2 regions of the Azonexus hydrophilus genome follow, and region 2 is predicted to be linked to the other one. Evidence: predicted binding sites of a transcription regulator. Region 2 holds the regulator's gene; the other holds the start of a gene.
What was found. Region 2 encodes FNR, which switches genes on or off when oxygen is low (the NO sensors DNR and NnrR bind a similar motif). Its sites were predicted from a motif close to TTGANCTAGNTCAA; they were not measured.

Region 1: AADV58_RS12270 (tetrathionate reductase family octaheme c-type cytochrome) is a predicted target of FNR. The motif match lies at 2,164-2,177, and genes of this name have one in related genera.

The regions. Positions count from the first base shown of each region.
Region 1 is NZ_CP151406.1:2,548,980-2,553,392, forward strand. Features, by position in the region: gene AADV58_RS12245 (lipoprotein-releasing ABC transporter permease subunit) at 1-77, opposite strand, end outside; gene AADV58_RS12250 (YbjQ family protein) at 167-481, shown strand; gene AADV58_RS12255 (YbjQ family protein) at 486-932, shown strand; gene AADV58_RS12260 (M48 family metallopeptidase) at 936-1,817, shown strand; gene AADV58_RS12265 (DUF3460 family protein) at 1,860-2,069, opposite strand; gene AADV58_RS12270 (tetrathionate reductase family octaheme c-type cytochrome) at 2,289-3,935, shown strand; gene AADV58_RS12275 (cytochrome b/b6 domain-containing protein) at 3,932-4,413, shown strand, end outside.
Region 2 is NZ_CP151406.1:2,816,065-2,820,477, forward strand. Features, by position in the region: gene AADV58_RS13555 (sulfite exporter TauE/SafE family protein) at 1-494, opposite strand, end outside; gene hemN (oxygen-independent coproporphyrinogen III oxidase) at 557-1,960, opposite strand; gene fnr (fumarate/nitrate reduction transcriptional regulator Fnr) at 2,046-2,789, shown strand; gene AADV58_RS13570 (PQQ-dependent sugar dehydrogenase) at 2,793-3,923, opposite strand; gene AADV58_RS13575 (LysR family transcriptional regulator) at 3,937-4,413, opposite strand, start outside.

The DNA.
Region 1 (4,413 bases), 270 kb from region 2:
AGCGAAATGAAGGAGATGAAATGGTTGCGCCGCTTGGCACGCGTGTAGCGCAAGCCGATCAGCAACTCGTAGGGCAATGACATCCGTATTCCCGCAATGCAACAAAAGCGCTATGGTACACCCACCCGGAAAAGCCGGCCCAATCAACCGTTCAGGAAATACCGCAATGATCGTCACCAATATCGAAACCGTCCCCGGCAAGCAGATCGTCAAGCATCTCGGGCTGGTCAGCGGCAACACCGTCCGTTCCAAACACGCCGGCCGCGACATCATGGCAGGCCTGAAAAACATCTTCGGCGGCGAACTCAAGGGCTATACCGAACTGCTCACCGAATCGCGCGAGGAAGCCACCGAGCGGATGATCGAGCAGGCCCGGGCCATCGGCGCCAACGCCGTGGTCAATGTCCGTTTCTCGACCTCGTCGGTTGCCGCCGGCGCTGCCGAACTGTTCGCCTACGGCACCGCTGTCGTCGTGGAATGACGCCATGTACGATCTGATCCTATTCCTGGTCTTGTTGCTGCTCGGCTATGTCTTCGGACAGCGCGCCGAAAAGCGGCATTTCAAATCCATCATCGAACGCGAGCAGACCCTGCGCGACATCCTGGTCTTCTCCGAACGCCGCATCCCCGACGAGGACCAGCTCGAAGGCATCCTGGTCAGCGGCAATGTCGTCATCTCGGTCGACTTCTTCAAGCGCTTCGTCGCCGGCCTACGCAACCTCGTCGGCGGCCGCGTCAGTTCCTACGAATCGCTGCTCGAACGCGCCCGCCGCGAAGCCATCCTGCGCATGAAGGACGCCGCCCGGCGCAAAGGTGCCACTGCCGTCTGGAACCTGCGCCTGGAAACCGCATCGATCTACAAGGGGGCGCAAAACGCTGTCGGCGCCGTTGAAGTCGTCGCCTACAGCACTGCCGTCCGCCAGCGCCGCTGAGTCATGGCCGAGTACGAAAACCCGCAGATTCCGGAAGGCATCAACGTCAGCACGACGCATCCGCTCAAGGATTTCGCGCTGCTGGTCGGCGGCATCAGCGCGCTGATCCTGGTGGCCGTACTGGCCCTGTCACTGCTCGCCGGGCAACTGGCCCGCCACGTTCCGTTTGAGCAAGAGCGCGCCCTGGCCGGCAGCCTAGGCCGCTGGCTACCGGAAACCCCGGCGCAGCCGGTGCACCGCGAGCGCCAGCAATACCTCCAGCAACTGGCCGACCGCCTGGGCGCGGCCATGGACCTGCCGCCGGAAATGACGCTGACCGTGCATTACTCGGCGTCGAACACGGTCAATGCCCTGGCCACGCTGGGCGGCCACATCGTCGTTTTCCAGGGGCTGATCGACACCCTGCCCAGCGAGAATGCGCTGGCCATGGTCATGGCCCACGAAATCGCCCATATCCGCCACCGCCACCCAATCGTCGCCATGGGCCGGGGTTTTGCCGTGATCTTCGCGCTCTCCAGCCTGGCTGGCATCGGCGACGGCGCCATGCAGCAATGGCTGACCGGCGTCGGCATGCTGCCCATCCTGTCGTTCAGCCGCAGCCAGGAAGAACAGGCCGACGCCGACGCATTGCAGGCCATGCTGCGCACCTACGGCCACGTCGGCGACGCGGCCGCCTTCTTCGAGCACATCGCCCGCCAGCAGACCAGCGGCGAACCGCTGGCCATCTTCAGCACCCATCCCGGCCATGAGGAACGCATCGAGCGCATCCGGCAATTCGCCCAAAGCCACGATAAACAGGAGGCAACGGCAACGACGCCATTGCCCGGCTTCATGAAGGAAAACGCTGAAAAAACAAAAGGAACCCCGAAGGATTCCTTGTCATGAGTCCTGATCTGGACTCTCGGCTCGGGCAAAAACCCGGCGGGTTTATTCGCCGAAGAAATTGACGTCGTAGGGATAAGGCTTCTGCGCGACCTTCGACTCGGCATTGCGCGCGGTCGACTCGGTTTCCTGCTTCTTGTCCCACCACAGCGCCCGACCGGCCTTCTGGTCTTCGACCCACTGCGGATTCTTTTCCAGCATTTCGTTCATCCAGCGCGTGTGATCAGACACATAGCCGGTATCGACAACACCCATTGTTCTACCCTCGGATGGAATTGGCACGGGCGGGATTCTAGCACGTTGGCGCGCCCCGGTTCGTCGGCGCGTCTTGCAACAATTACGCAAGAATTTGATCCTGATCACTTGCGCAACATCAGAATCTTCTTATAATCGCGCCCTTGTAAGCCTGCGATGGCGGGAAGTTCCGACTTGGGGAGGTCGGACTCTCGCGAAAATCAGAAACTTGGAGACCACATGAAGCCTCATGTGTCCTTGATCGCGGGTATCTTGCTGTCGCTTTGCGCAAGCTTTGCGCAAGCCGCCGACATCCCCGTATCGCCAGCCCAGGCCGCTGCCGCCAAAGCACCATCCGGATCGACCACCGACCACAGCCAGCTCGAAGCCCTCAAAGGCCCGTTCAAGACCGGCCCGGAAGTCACCAAGGCCTGCCTCAGTTGCCATAATCTGGCCTCTCATCAGGTCATGAAGAGCATTCACTGGACCTGGGAAGCCACCAGCAAGACCACCGGCAAGACGCTCGGCAAGAAATGGGCGGCCAACAATTTCTGTGGCTCGCCGCTTTCCAACGAAGCACGGTGCACCAGTTGCCATGCCGGCTACGGCTGGACCGACAAGAATTACGACTTCACGCAACAGGAAAATGTCGACTGCCTGGCCTGCCACGACACCACCGGCGGCTATCGCAAATTCAGCACCGATGCTGGCCACCCGCTGTACGAAGACCGTGAATTCGAGCCGATGGAAGGGCCGCCGGGCAAGAAACAGTTCAAGGCTCCCGACCTGACCAAGATCGCGCAACATGTCGGCAAGCCCGGTCGCAGCAACTGCGGCAACTGCCATTTCAATGGCGGCGGCGGTGATGCAGTCAAGCACGGCGACCTCGACACCTCGTTGAAGAATCCGTCGCGCGAACTCGACGTGCATATGGCCAAGGACGGCGCCAACATGGTCTGTTCCGACTGCCACACCTTCAACGCGCACCAGCCATCGGGCAGCCGTTACGCAGTCAACCCCAAGGACCAGCACGGCTTCGACCTGCCCAAGGACGATCACAACCGTGCCACCTGCGAATCCTGTCACAGCCAGGCACCGCACAAGCAGGCCAAGATCAACAACCACGCCAACAAGGTCGCCTGCCAGACCTGCCACATCCCGGAATTCGCCCGTGGCGGCGTCGCCACCAAGATGCTCTGGGACTGGTCCACGGCCGGCAAGATGGGGGCTGACGGCAAGCCGCTGTTCATCAAGGACGATCACGGTCACCTGAAGTACTCGGCCGCCAAGGGAGACTTCGAATATGGCGAGAATGTCCGGCCCGAGTACAAGTGGTACAACGGCACCGTCGAACAGGTTTCCATTGTCGACAAGCTGGACAAGTACATCGACGCCGACGGCGTCCTCGAACTGAACCGCATCCAGGGTTCGGCCAGCGACGAAAACGCCCGTATCTGGCCGTTCAAGGTCATGCGCGGCAAGCAGGCCTACGACCCGGTCAACAACACGCTGGTGGTCAACCACGTGTACGGCGACGACGATACGGCGTTCTGGAAAAACTACGACTACGCCAAGGCGATCCAGTCGGGCATGGAAACCGCCGGGCTGCCCTACAGCGGCAAGTTCGATTTCATCGAAACGCGGATGAACTGGTTCACCACCCACATGGTCGCGCCCAAGGAAAAAGCCGTGCCCTGCGCCGAATGCCATACCCGTGGCGAAACCGGCCGGCTGGCGGCGATCACCGACATCTACCTGCCCGGTCGTGACCGCAACCCCTGGGTCGACCTGCTCGGTGGTCTGGCCATCGTCGGCGCCATCGGCGGTGGCCTGATCCACGGCCTGGTCCGCATCATCACCCGTCGTCGCAAGGAGAATGAACAATGAGCGCCGAACGCATCTACATCTACAAGCGCTATGAGCGCTTCTGGCATTGGTCGCAAGCCCTGCTCATCATCACCATGATGATCACCGGTTTCGAAGTCCACGGCAGCTACGCGCTGCTCGGCTTCGAGCAGGCCGTGCATTTCCACACCCTGGCCGCCTGGAGCCTGCTGACCTTGTGGGCCTTCACCATCTTCTGGCAATTCACCACCGGCGAATGGAAGCAGTATCTTCCGTCACTGAAGAACGTGCTGGCGATGGTCAATTACTACCTGATCGGCATCTTCCGCGACGCACCGCACCCCTTCCGCAAGACCGTGGTGCAAAAGCACAATCCCCTGCAGCGCCTGGCCTACCTCGCCCTGCTCGCCTTCATCTCGCCGCTGATCTGGGTTTCCGGCCTGCTTTACCTGTTCTACGGCAACTGGCAGGAACTGGGCATCGCCCAATACCTGAACCTGGAATGGGTCGCCGTCGCCCA
Region 2 (4,413 bases):
GCGGCCCCACGCCCGGCCGAACCGGCCGACAAGGCACTGGCGAGCGCGCTGTATACCAGCCCGCAAGGCAGCCAGCCCCACAGCAAGCCGAGCGGAAAGGCCTGACGGACGGTGGTGGCCGGCAGGAAGCGCCGGGTCAGCGGCTGGATGCGGCGCCATAGCGCCTGGCCGGCGCGCTCGGTAAACGCCAGCGCCCGGGTCGCGCCGAGCAGGTAAAAGCCCAGGGCGATCAGCATCAGGTTGGCAAACAGGTAGAGGATCAGCCGCGCCGGCACCTGCCCTTCCAGCCCCAGGCTGGCCGCACCGAGGGCACCGGCGAGGGCGCCGGCGGCGGCGTAGGAAAGGATGCGACCACCGTTGTAGGCCAGGTGCATCGACCAGCGCGACGCGCCGCCCATGGCCAGGGCGCCGACGATACCGCCGCACATGCCGACGCAATGTGCACCGCCGAGCAGGCCGACGAGAAACAGGGCAAGAAAACCGGTATCGGGCATGAAACAGGGCTGGACAGGAAACAGGCGGGAAGTTTAACCCGCCCACCCCTCCGCCGGCACCGTCAGATCACTTTCGAGTAACGCGTCCGCTGCCGGTCGGCGCGCAGGTAACGGTCGAAGGCCATGGCGATGACGCGCACCAGCATGCGTCCCGGCGGCAGCACGGTAATCCATTCGCGCTCGATCTTGAGCAGGCCACCGCGCTCCAGTTCGCGCAAATCCTCGATCTCGGCAGCGAAATACTTGTGGAAATCGATCAGGTGCGCGCTCTCGATGCTCTCGATCGACAGTTCGAAATGACACATCAGCGCCTGGATGATGGAACGGCGCAGGATGTCGTCGGCGGTCAGCTCGATACCGCGAATCACCGGCAACATCGGCGCATCGAGCCGATCGTAGTATTCGTCCAGGGTCTTGACGTTCTGGTAGTAGGTCGGCCCGACCTTGCTGATCGACGAGATGCCGAAGGACAGCATGTCGCAGTCGGCATAGGTCGAGTAGCCCTGGAAATTGCGATGCAGGCGTCCCTGACGCTGGGCCACGGCGAGCTCGTCGTCGGGCTTGGCGAAATGGTCCATGCCGATGAACACATAACCGGCGTCGGTCAGTTTCTTGATCGCCAGCGCCAGGATCTGCAGGCGCGCATCCGGCGTCGGCAGGTCGGCGTCGGCAATCCGCCGCTGCGGCTTGAACAGGCCCGGCAGGTGCGCGTAGTTGTAGATCGACAGACGATCCGGGTCCATCGCCAGCACCCGCTCCAGGGTCCGGTTGAAGCCCATCACGCTCTGGTGCGGCAGGCCGTAGATCAGGTCGACCGACACCGACTTGAAGCCGCTGGCGCGTGCCGCCTTGATCACGTTGAAGGTTTCCTCTTCGCTCTGCACGCGATTGATGGCAACCTGGACCTTCTCGTCGAAATCCTGGACGCCGACGCTCATCCGGTTGAAACCGAGTTCGCCGAGCAGGGCCACGGTGGCCGCATCGACCTTGCGCGGATCGACTTCGATCGAGTACTCACCGCCATCGAGCAACTTGAAGTGCTTTCGCGTCTCTGCCATCAGCTGGCGCATCTCGTCGTGCGACAGGAAGGTCGGCGTACCGCCGCCCCAATGCAGCTGGATGACCTCGTGCTCACCGTCGCGGCCTTCGAGCGAAGCGCTCTGCAGGGCCAGTTCCTTACCCAGGTACTTCAGGTACTTGGCACTGCGCCCATGATCCTTGGTGATGATCTTGTTACAGGCACAGTAATAACAGATGGTGTTGCAGAAGGGGATGTGGAAGTATAATGACAGCGGCCGGCTGATACCGCCGATGTTGCGCTTGCCGAGCCAGAGCGCTGCAGCCTCCGAGTCGAATGCTTCGACAAAGCGGTCTGCGGTGGGATACGACGTATAACGCGGGCCGTTTACGTCATAACGGCGAATGATCTGTGGATCGAAGACGAGGTTTTCAGTTGCGAAATTCATTTAACATAGCGCCAAGTTTAGGCTTGATTATGTGGGGATGGATCGCAGTTCCGGTTGACATGGATCAAGCCAACGCAGGTTGCCAATGCCCAGCACAATCCCGTTGAATCAGGAAATTACGCTGACCGTCATCAAGACGGCCTGCTCCAACTGCAACCTGCGCGAACTGTGTCTACCCTTCGGTCTCAGCCTTGAGGAACTCGAGCGTCTCGACGACCTCATTTCGACCCGGCGCCGGATCAAACGCGGCGATCACCTGTACCGTGCCGGCGAGGCTTTCGACTCGATCTACGCGATCCGCAGCGGCTTCTTCAAGACCGACGTGCTGCTCGAAGACGGCCGCGACCAGGTGACCGGCTTCCAGATGGCCGGCGAACTGCTCGGCCTCGACGGCATCAGCACCGAACACCATACCTGCAACGCCATCGCCCTCGAGGACAGCGAGATCTGCGCGATCCCGTTCAACCGGCTGGAAAGCCTGTCGCGCGAGATCCACAACCTGCAGCACCACTTCCACAAGGTGATGAGCCGCGAGATCGTCCGCGATCACGGCGTGATGATGCTGCTCGGCACGATGCGCGCCGAAGAGCGCCTGGCCGCCTTCCTGCTCAACCTGTCACAACGGTTCACCGCCCGTGGCTTCTCGCACGCCGAGTTCTACCTGCGCATGACGCGCGAGGAAATCGGCAGCTACCTCGGCCTCAAGCTGGAAACCGTGTCGCGCGCCTTCTCGAAGTTCCAGGAAGAAGGCTACATCGCGGTGCAGCAGAAGCACATCCGCATCCTCAACGTGAACGGTCTCAAGGCCCTGATGAACCACCGCGCCTGAGTTTCAGCGCGTCGGTTCAAGACGCAGCAGCTTGCCGTCGGGCGCGTCGGTGAGCAGATAGATCAGCCCGTCCGGCCCCTGACGGACATCGCGAATCCGGCCTTCGCGCCCGCTCAGCAGGCGCTCCTCATGCACCACCCGCTCGCCGTCGAGTTCCAGGCGGACCAGCATCTGGTATTTCAGCGCGCCGACGAACAGGTTGCCGCGCCACGCAGGAAAACGCTCGCCGACATAGAAGGCCATGCCCGACGGGGCAATCGACGGCGTCCATTGGTACAGGGGTTGCTCCAGCCCCTCGCGATGCGTGCCGACGCCGATTTTCGTGCCGATCACGTAATTCACCCCGTAGGTGATCACCGGCCAGCCGTAGTTGCGTCCTTTGCGCACGATATTGATCTCGTCGCCACCCTGGGGGCCGTGCTCATGGGTCCACAAAGCGCCGCTGACCGGGTGCAGCGCCGCCCCCTGGATGTTGCGATGGCCGACGCTGAAAATTTCCGGATGCGCACCGGCCACTCCCCGCCAGGGATTGTCCGCCGGCACCCGACCATCGTCGTGCAGCCGGACCTGCTTGCCGGCCAGATCGTCGAGCTGCTGCGCCCGCGCCATCGTGCCGCGATCGCGCTGGCTGATGTGCAGGAAGCCGTCCCGGTCGAACACCAGGCGCGAGCCGAAATGCTGCCCACCGGACGATTTCGGCCTTTGCCGGTAGATCACCCGCAGGTCTTCCAGCCGGTGACCGGCGGCATCGGACACCCAGCGTCCGCGCACCACCTCGGTACCGACCCCGCCCTCGCCGGCCGCGGCGTAGCTCAGGTAGATCCAGCCGTTGGCGGCAAAGTCCGGATGCAGCACGACGTCGAGCAAACCGCCCTGTCCGCTCGCTGCAACCGCCGGCACGCCCGCCACCGGGCGCGGATCGAGTCGACCGTCGGCCGCCAGCAAGCGCAGGCGCCCCGGCCGCTCGCTGACCAGCATGCGACCGTCGGGCAAAAAAGCCAGCGCCCAAGGATGCACCAGCCCCTCGCTGAGCACGCGCACCCGGAAATCCTCGCGTTCGCTGCGCAGCACCTCGGCCTGCGCCGGCAATCCCAGACAAGCCACCAGACCGGCAACCATCAACAGACGTTTCATCGGCATTTCCTCGTTATCGACTCAGGCCCAGCCACAGGCGTTCGCCGGGCTGATCCCAGTAAGGCTGTTCGCCGAAGCGCTGCTGCAGGAAATCGATGAAGGCGCGCACCTTCAGCGGCAGATGGCGATTCGGCAGATGCACGGCGTAGATGAAGCGCTCGATTGGCACATAGCCCGGCAACACTTCGACCAGCCTTCCGGCCTGCAGTTCGCTGCCGATGATGAAGGTCGGCAACAGCGCCAGGCCGAGACCGCCGAGGACGGCCTGCGACAGCGCCTCGTCGTCGTTGATGCGCAGCGAACCTGACACCGGCACCGAAATGTCGCCGTCCGGCCCCTGCAGGTGCCAGAAACCCTGCGTCGTCAGATAGGTGTAGTCGAGACAGTTGTGCCGGGCCAGATCGGCAGGCAGCTGCGGTACGCCCCAGCGCGACAGATAGGCCGGGCTGGCGCAGATCTTCCGCCGGATCGGCGCCAGGCGCCGGGCGAC